2 regions of the Halodesulfovibrio aestuarii DSM 17919 genome follow, and region 1 is predicted to be linked to the other one. Evidence: riboswitches for the same ligand, from Rfam matches in the RefSeq annotation. Region 1 holds a riboswitch; the other holds the start of a gene.

Region 1 (3,423 bases):
GCCATTTCAAATGGCGACTTCAATGCACAATTTTTGGTGGAAAGCGAAGATGAGCTCGGGAATTTATCTAACAACCTTGGGGGAATGGTTGAAAAACTTAAAGTCGAGCTTGGTTTTTCAAAAGGGGTCCTGCGTGGCATGACAGCACCAATTTTGATTTGTGATGTCGACCGAAACGTTACATCTACCAATCAGAAAGCCATTGATCTTATGGGGATTTCAGGAACACCTATTGATTATAAAGGTGTTCCGGTTTCTAAGTTTATCGTTAACGACCCTTGCTGTGATCGTATTATTAATGATGTAATTACGTCGTGTAAGCCTTCCACTGGTAATGAAGGTGATCTTGAAAACTTTGTGGGTGAACAGCTAACTCTTATTTTTGATGCTGCTCCTATCTATGACTTAGATGGAAAAATGCTTGGTGTCTTTGTGATGATAACAGATATGACAACCATGCGCAGGCAACAACGTAGGGTGGAAGAACAGAATCAGAAAATTACCCATGCAGCGAAGTCTGCTCAGGATATCTCAGAGCAGGTATCGTCTGCATCTGAGGAACTTGCCGCGCAGATTCGTCAATCCAGTAATGGTGCTGACGAGCAACAGAAACTAACAGGAGAATCTGCAAGCGCAATGACGCAAATGAATGCGTCTGTTCTTGAGGTTGCCCGTAATGCTTCTGATGCTGCGGAACTTGCTGCACAAACGCAGGAAAAGGCCGCAGAAGGTGGGCAGATTGTTGCTCAGGCTGTGGATAAAATTCATGCTGTTGCAGAGCAGGCACAGGCTTTGAAAGAAGAAATGAGTGTGCTTGGTTCCCGCGCTGATGGAATTGGTCAGATTATTACCGTAATTGAAGATATTGCAGACCAGACTAACTTACTTGCATTGAATGCGGCTATTGAAGCTGCGCGTGCTGGTGATGCTGGTCGAGGTTTTGCTGTGGTGGCAGATGAAGTGCGCAAACTTGCAGAAAAAACAATGAATGCTACTCGCCAAGTTGTTGAATATGTAGGTGCAATTCAAACCAGCACACACCAGAACGTTGAAGCAACTGAAAAGGCTGTTGAACTTGTAGGGGATTCTACGGAACTGGCTGCCCGCTCAGGTGAAGCATTGAAGTCAATTATGGGAATGGTAGAAGCAACTTCGGATCAGGTTCGTGCTATTGCCACTGCTTCTGAAGAGCAGTCAGCGGCAAGTGAACAGATCAACAGTTCTGTAACTGTTATCAGTGATATCTCTGAACAGACAGCTGCCGCTATGACGGAATCGACGGTTGCCGTTGAGGCTGTGGCACAGCTTGCGTTGGATTTGAATGGTATTATTGAGAATATGCGTTCTTAACTTGAAGGATAATTGCATTCTGCCGCACGTCGTAGTCTTCTGCTTTTTACTGGAAGGCAAGGTGATGGCGCCGGTCATTGTGCTTAGCAGGTTGCATAGATGAAATAAAAAAGGATGGAGCATGCTCCATCCTTTTTTTATTGTAAAATTAAAGTGCCTTTGAGGTGAAAGGCTTAACAGTCGGTTGCTTGTAGGAAGTGCTACCTTTCTGGTTGTTGAGTATTGTCTGAAATGCATTATCACGCTTGGCAGCTCTGTTGATGAATTCATCAGCTATTTTTGTAGGTCCGTTGCATTCGTTAACAAGGTAGTGCTGTAGATGCTCTGCTTCAGAAAAGCTCAGGGCTCCGTACAGCGTACGTCTGTTAGGGTAGTTGATATGGAATGTGGAGGACAGGATGAATTTTCCGATTGAGGTTTTGTACAGTTTCAGTTCCCACCAATTTGGAGTTACGCCCATTACTTCTCTGTCATCAAGGCTCACAAGTAACTCACCAGTAAATACTAGGTTTTCTTTGCCATTTCTTTTTAAGGAAACTGTCTGCATAGTAAGCTCCTGTGAAGATAAAACTTCTTATATTTAAAGTACTGGTAACGGCAGAAAAAAACGATAAAAACAAAACACTATTAATAGCTTCACCTAATGTCATAAAAAAAAGAGGACTATGAAAGTGTAGTGCTTTTTTTATGCAGGTGTAGCAATGATAATGTTTACACTGCCGTAACATACTAAATAGAAAAGAAGGTCGTATGGCGGGAAAACAAAGACTCGATAAAGGGAAAACGCGGGTGTTATAAAATGCAGATGCGCCGGAACTAAAAAGCTCCGGCGCATCGCAACCACAACAACAAACCAGTCAGGAGGGGAATCTATATTCCCCTATATATGTATCGCACCTAGGCGATTACAAACGTAATTAAATGCTCCCAGTTTGCTGGCTGTCAAAGCGTGAACGCAAAAAAACAGCCCCGCTAAGCGGTGCCTAAATGGAAACGGTGTGACTGAAAAGTGGGACAGAGGACGGCAAAACGCAATATTGGTTTTATGGGTCCACTCTGTCCTTTTACCTGAGAGTTTCACTGCACTGGGAAAGCAGTTTGCTCCTTCGGTGCTCCTTGCGGAGTCTCTCCAGAGGCTCGTCCGAGCAGCAGTCCTTTTGCCTGAAAGAGTTACATCTTCGGCGCCGTTCCTTTTTTGGGGAAAAAAGGGGGTCTCTCCTGCTGTCTTCAACCGAGGTCCATATGTTGAGGCAGACTCTTATTTATCGTGGGCAAATATAAAACGCAACAGAAAATGCGTCATACTAGTCGAAATTCTTGTATTGCGGGAGAATGAAATAGACCCTGAAATATTTTATATAAAAAAACGCCCTGCTTTCGTTGAACAGGGCGTTTTCTTTTGCATTAGACTGTAGAACTGTAATGTGCAGTTCTTTAGACGACTTCGTTAGGGTAAATAGCTTCGTAGGATTTTTTGTATTCAGCAAATTTCCCTTCTCGAATAGCCTTACGCGCGCCTCGAACTGTGTCGAGGAAGTAGGTAAGGTTGTGAATGGAGTTCAGGCGGAAAGAGAGTAACTCTTTTGCATGATACAAATGGCGTAAATACGCACGGGAGAAGTTGCGACAAGTGTAGCAGTTGCAGTTTGGATCAAGAGGTCCGTCATCTTCCGCGTATTCTTTACGTTTAATGCTGATTTTACCCAGTGAGGTATACAGAGTTCCGTTTCGGGCGTTGCGGGTCGGAAGAACGCAGTCAAACATATCTATACCTGCGTTGATGCCGTTGATAATGTCGAGCGGGGTTCCGACACCCATAAGGTAACGGGGCTTGTCTTTTGGAAGCAGAGGAGCAGAATGGTATAAAATTTCCATCATTTTTTCTTTGCTTTCACCAACAGATAAGCCACCCAGTGCAAAACCGTCGAAATCTTCAGATGTCAGCTGTGCAATGGAACGTTCACGTAAGTCTTTGTGGAAGCCGCCTTGTGTGATGGCGAAGAGCAGGTTGTCTCCGGTGCCGCGAGGATATTCTTCACGACAGCGTTTAGCCCAGCGGGTCGTCATTTCCAG
Region 2 (3,423 bases), 140 kb from region 1:
TGCACAACACAGGAGAAGATATCAAGCAAGCTTGCACTGCGTTTAGCGGAAATACCGCTGCGCTTTGCAATTTCTTTTGCCATGCCACCAGAAAGGATAATTGCGACAGTGTTGTTCGCAATACATCCATCGGCAAGTGCAGCCAAAGCAGCAATACTAAATTCACCAGCTTTTTTGCTTTCTTCAGTTTTACTAAAACGCTTCGCAATACCACCAATCTTACGAACAAGCCATATGAGGCCTCCGTTATGACGGATAAGCTCACCAAGGCCGCCCACAAGAATGGAAAGAACGAGAATTTCGTGCATCCCCACAAAGCCGCTGTAGATATCTTTACTGAGTGTAAGCAGGGAGTAATCCGGCACAGAAACAAGCCCCACAGCACCCGCAAGAATGATACCTGTTGTAAGTACAATAAATACGTTCACGCCAGCCACAGCTAATCCAAGAATGGCAAGATATGGAAGAACCTTAAAGAATTGCCACGTGCCAGCATCCGCAACAGCGCCAGTAGAACCGGAGATAGCGTAAAGAATAATGGTCACGACCGCTGCGGGCAACGCAATCAGAAGGTTCATACGGAACTTATCACGCATATTACAGCCCTGAGTACGGGTAGCAGCAATAGTTGTGTCAGAAATCATAGAGAGGTTATCGCCAAACATCGCACCACCGACAACTGCACCCATAAGCAGAGCAATAGACATATCGGAATGTGCCGCAACACCGGCAGCAATCGGACCGATAGCTGCGATGGTACCCATAGAAGTGCCCATTGCCGTAGCTACAAATGCGGCGATCACAAATAAGCCGGGCAGCACAAGAGAAGCAGGAACTAAAGAAAGCCCCATGCTTACAGTTGCATCTACACCACCAACCGCTTTTGCTACAGCGGCAAAACCACCGGCAAGCAGGTAAATGACACACATGGTCATAATGTTTACGTCACCAGCACCTTTAAGGAAGATAGTAATTTTTTCCTCAAAAGACTCTCTGCCCATCCACAATGCAACCATGATTCCAGGAATCACGGCTACTGTTGCTGAAAGCTGGTAAAACGCCATAGATACGCCAGACATCATCAGAATAGAGCCTGTGCCGATAAAAAGCACCAGAAAAATTACAAGGGGGAGTAAGGCAACACCATTACCCTGCTGAGCCTCTGTTGTGTGCGTATTGTCTAACAAACTCATCTCTTCAATTTCCTTATTTCTACAACAATTTATCCATCTAACGTCACCTGCCCTTACCGGAGCAAGCAACATTGGTTGTGCCTTCATTCATTACAATTAGAGCACTCTCGACAACTGATGAGCCAGTCTTAGACACACTTTGATTTTCTGTCCACTTACAATATTGTCAAAAAAGACTTTTTTTGCATAGCAATATACTGTTTTTACACCTAATTCACTTAATTTGGATATAGTGAAATTATTTTTTCGATTTATTTAGATTTCTTGAAATAGTGTACTCCCTCTGTTCCCACTTTTTTCTCCTTGCCAAATATTATTTGGTTATATAAACAGTTCCCCATAATTTCGGATGACGGTTGCAGGAGAGTGTGTCGCAAGACACCGCCGAAGAAGTAAATCTTTCAGGCAAAAGGACTGCTTCCCGACGAGCCTCTGGAGAGACTTCGCATGTTGCGGAGCACCGAAGGAGCAAACCTTGCTGTGCAGGGTGAAACTCTCAGGTACAAAGGACAGAGTTGTGTAGTAGCACAGGCATACTCAATGCGTGTGGTCATGCATATCCAATCGCTTCCGCTCAGAGACTCATCTCATCCATCCTGATTAATTCATTTTTTAGGAGACGAGATGCAAAACATCACAGAACTGCTCAACACAATGGATTCCCTGGTATGGGGACCACCGCTTCTTATTCTGCTCGTAGGAACTGGACTTTTTCTTACCTTTCGCCTCGGCGCACTACAGGTTGTCCACCTACCAAAAGCATTAAAACTCGTTTTTTCCCCTTCTTCGCGTAAAACATCCAGCAACACTGGAGACGTTTCTCCATTTGCTGCATTATGCACGGCTCTTTCCGCTACCATCGGTACTGGTAACATTGTCGGTGTAGCCACTGCGATCACTGCAGGCGGCCCGGGAGCACTTTTCTGGATGTGGGTTGCTGCATTCTTCGGCATGGCAACCAAATATGCAGAAGCGCTGCTTGCCATTAAATACCGCGTCATAGATGAAAACGGCCAGATGGCCGGCGGTCCTATGTACTACCTTGAACGCGGCTTAAATAACAAACTGCTCGCACAAATGTTTGCACTCTTCGGCATTGGTGTTGCATTTTTCGGCATCGGAACCTTTGCACAGGTAAACGCCATTGCAGATGCTGCAATGCTTACCTTTGATGCACCAGTCTGGGTTACAGCAACAATACTTACCATCCTTGTTACTATCGTCACTCTCGGTGGAATTCGTTCTATCGCTGCTGTAGCCAGTCGAGTTGTTCCATTCATGGCCGTACTCTACATAATTACATCCATCTCAGTAATTTTGCTGAACCTTTCCGAAATTCCTGCTGTAATCAGTCTTATTATCGACAGCGCATTCAACCCGGCCGCGGCATTCGGTGGTGCAACAGGTATTACCGTACTCATGGTAATGCGCAATGGTGTTGCCCGCGGTGTATTCTCGAACGAATCCGGTCTCGGTTCAGCGCCTATCGCAGCAGCGGCAGCACAGACTGACTCCTGCGTACGTCAGGGACTTATCGCCATGACAGGTACATTCTTCGACACCATCATCGTATGCACTATGACAGGTATTGTTATCGTTCTTACAGGCGCATGGAACACTCCAGGGCTTGCAGGTGCAGCCATGACTAACTCTGCATTTGCAATGGGTCTAAACAGCGACGTTGGTAAATACGCTGTTACCATCGGCCTCATGTTCTTTGCATTTACCACCATCATCGGCTGGAACTACTACGGCGAACGTTGCACTGCGTACCTCTTCGGCGTTAAAGCTATCAAGCCGTACCGCTTTATCTACATTGCGCTTATTGCTTGCGGTGCTTTCCTCAAGCTCGAACTCATCTGGGTTCTTGCAGATATCGTGAATGGCCTTATGGCTATCCCGAACCTTATCGGTTTGCTCGGTCTGTCCGGCGTAGTAGTCAATGAAACCCGTGAATTCTTTGCAAAAGAAAACGCTCAGAAAGCAACAGCCGGTGCTGTTCTTACCGAAATGTAATTACAACTTTTTTGAGACAGCACCTCATACAGTTAGCACTGGTCTATCGTTCTCTACTCTTTTACTTTCCTGTTAGACTAGCAGTTTCATCCCAGATGCTGTTCTCAAAAATACGACAGGGATGCATTCGCATAAGCGAGTGCATCCCTGTTTTTGTCTTCGTCGACTCTCTGACCGAAAAAGGCTCTGCCCTACCCCCGTTAGGGGACGCCCC

Evidence for each region. A riboswitch is a leader RNA that binds a small molecule or an ion and turns the genes downstream of it on or off. The one in region 1 is predicted to bind glycine.
Region 2: another riboswitch for glycine. It lies ahead of F461_RS0105085 (alanine/glycine:cation symporter family protein); the one in region 1 lies ahead of F461_RS17065 (hypothetical protein).

What each region holds. Positions count from the first base shown of each region.
Region 1 covers NZ_ARQF01000019.1:94,439-97,861, reverse strand. Annotated here, with positions in the region: gene F461_RS0104470 (methyl-accepting chemotaxis protein) at 1-1,350, shown strand, start outside; gene F461_RS17065 (hypothetical protein) at 1,499-1,897, opposite strand; glycine riboswitch at 2,397-2,493, opposite strand; gene tgt (tRNA guanosine(34) transglycosylase Tgt) at 2,785-3,423, opposite strand, start outside.
Region 2 covers NZ_ARQF01000019.1:234,966-238,388, forward strand. Annotated here, with positions in the region: gene F461_RS0105075 (Na+/H+ antiporter NhaC family protein) at 1-1,193, opposite strand, end outside; glycine riboswitch at 1,543-1,620, shown strand; glycine riboswitch at 1,624-1,708, shown strand; gene F461_RS0105085 (alanine/glycine:cation symporter family protein) at 1,818-3,209, shown strand.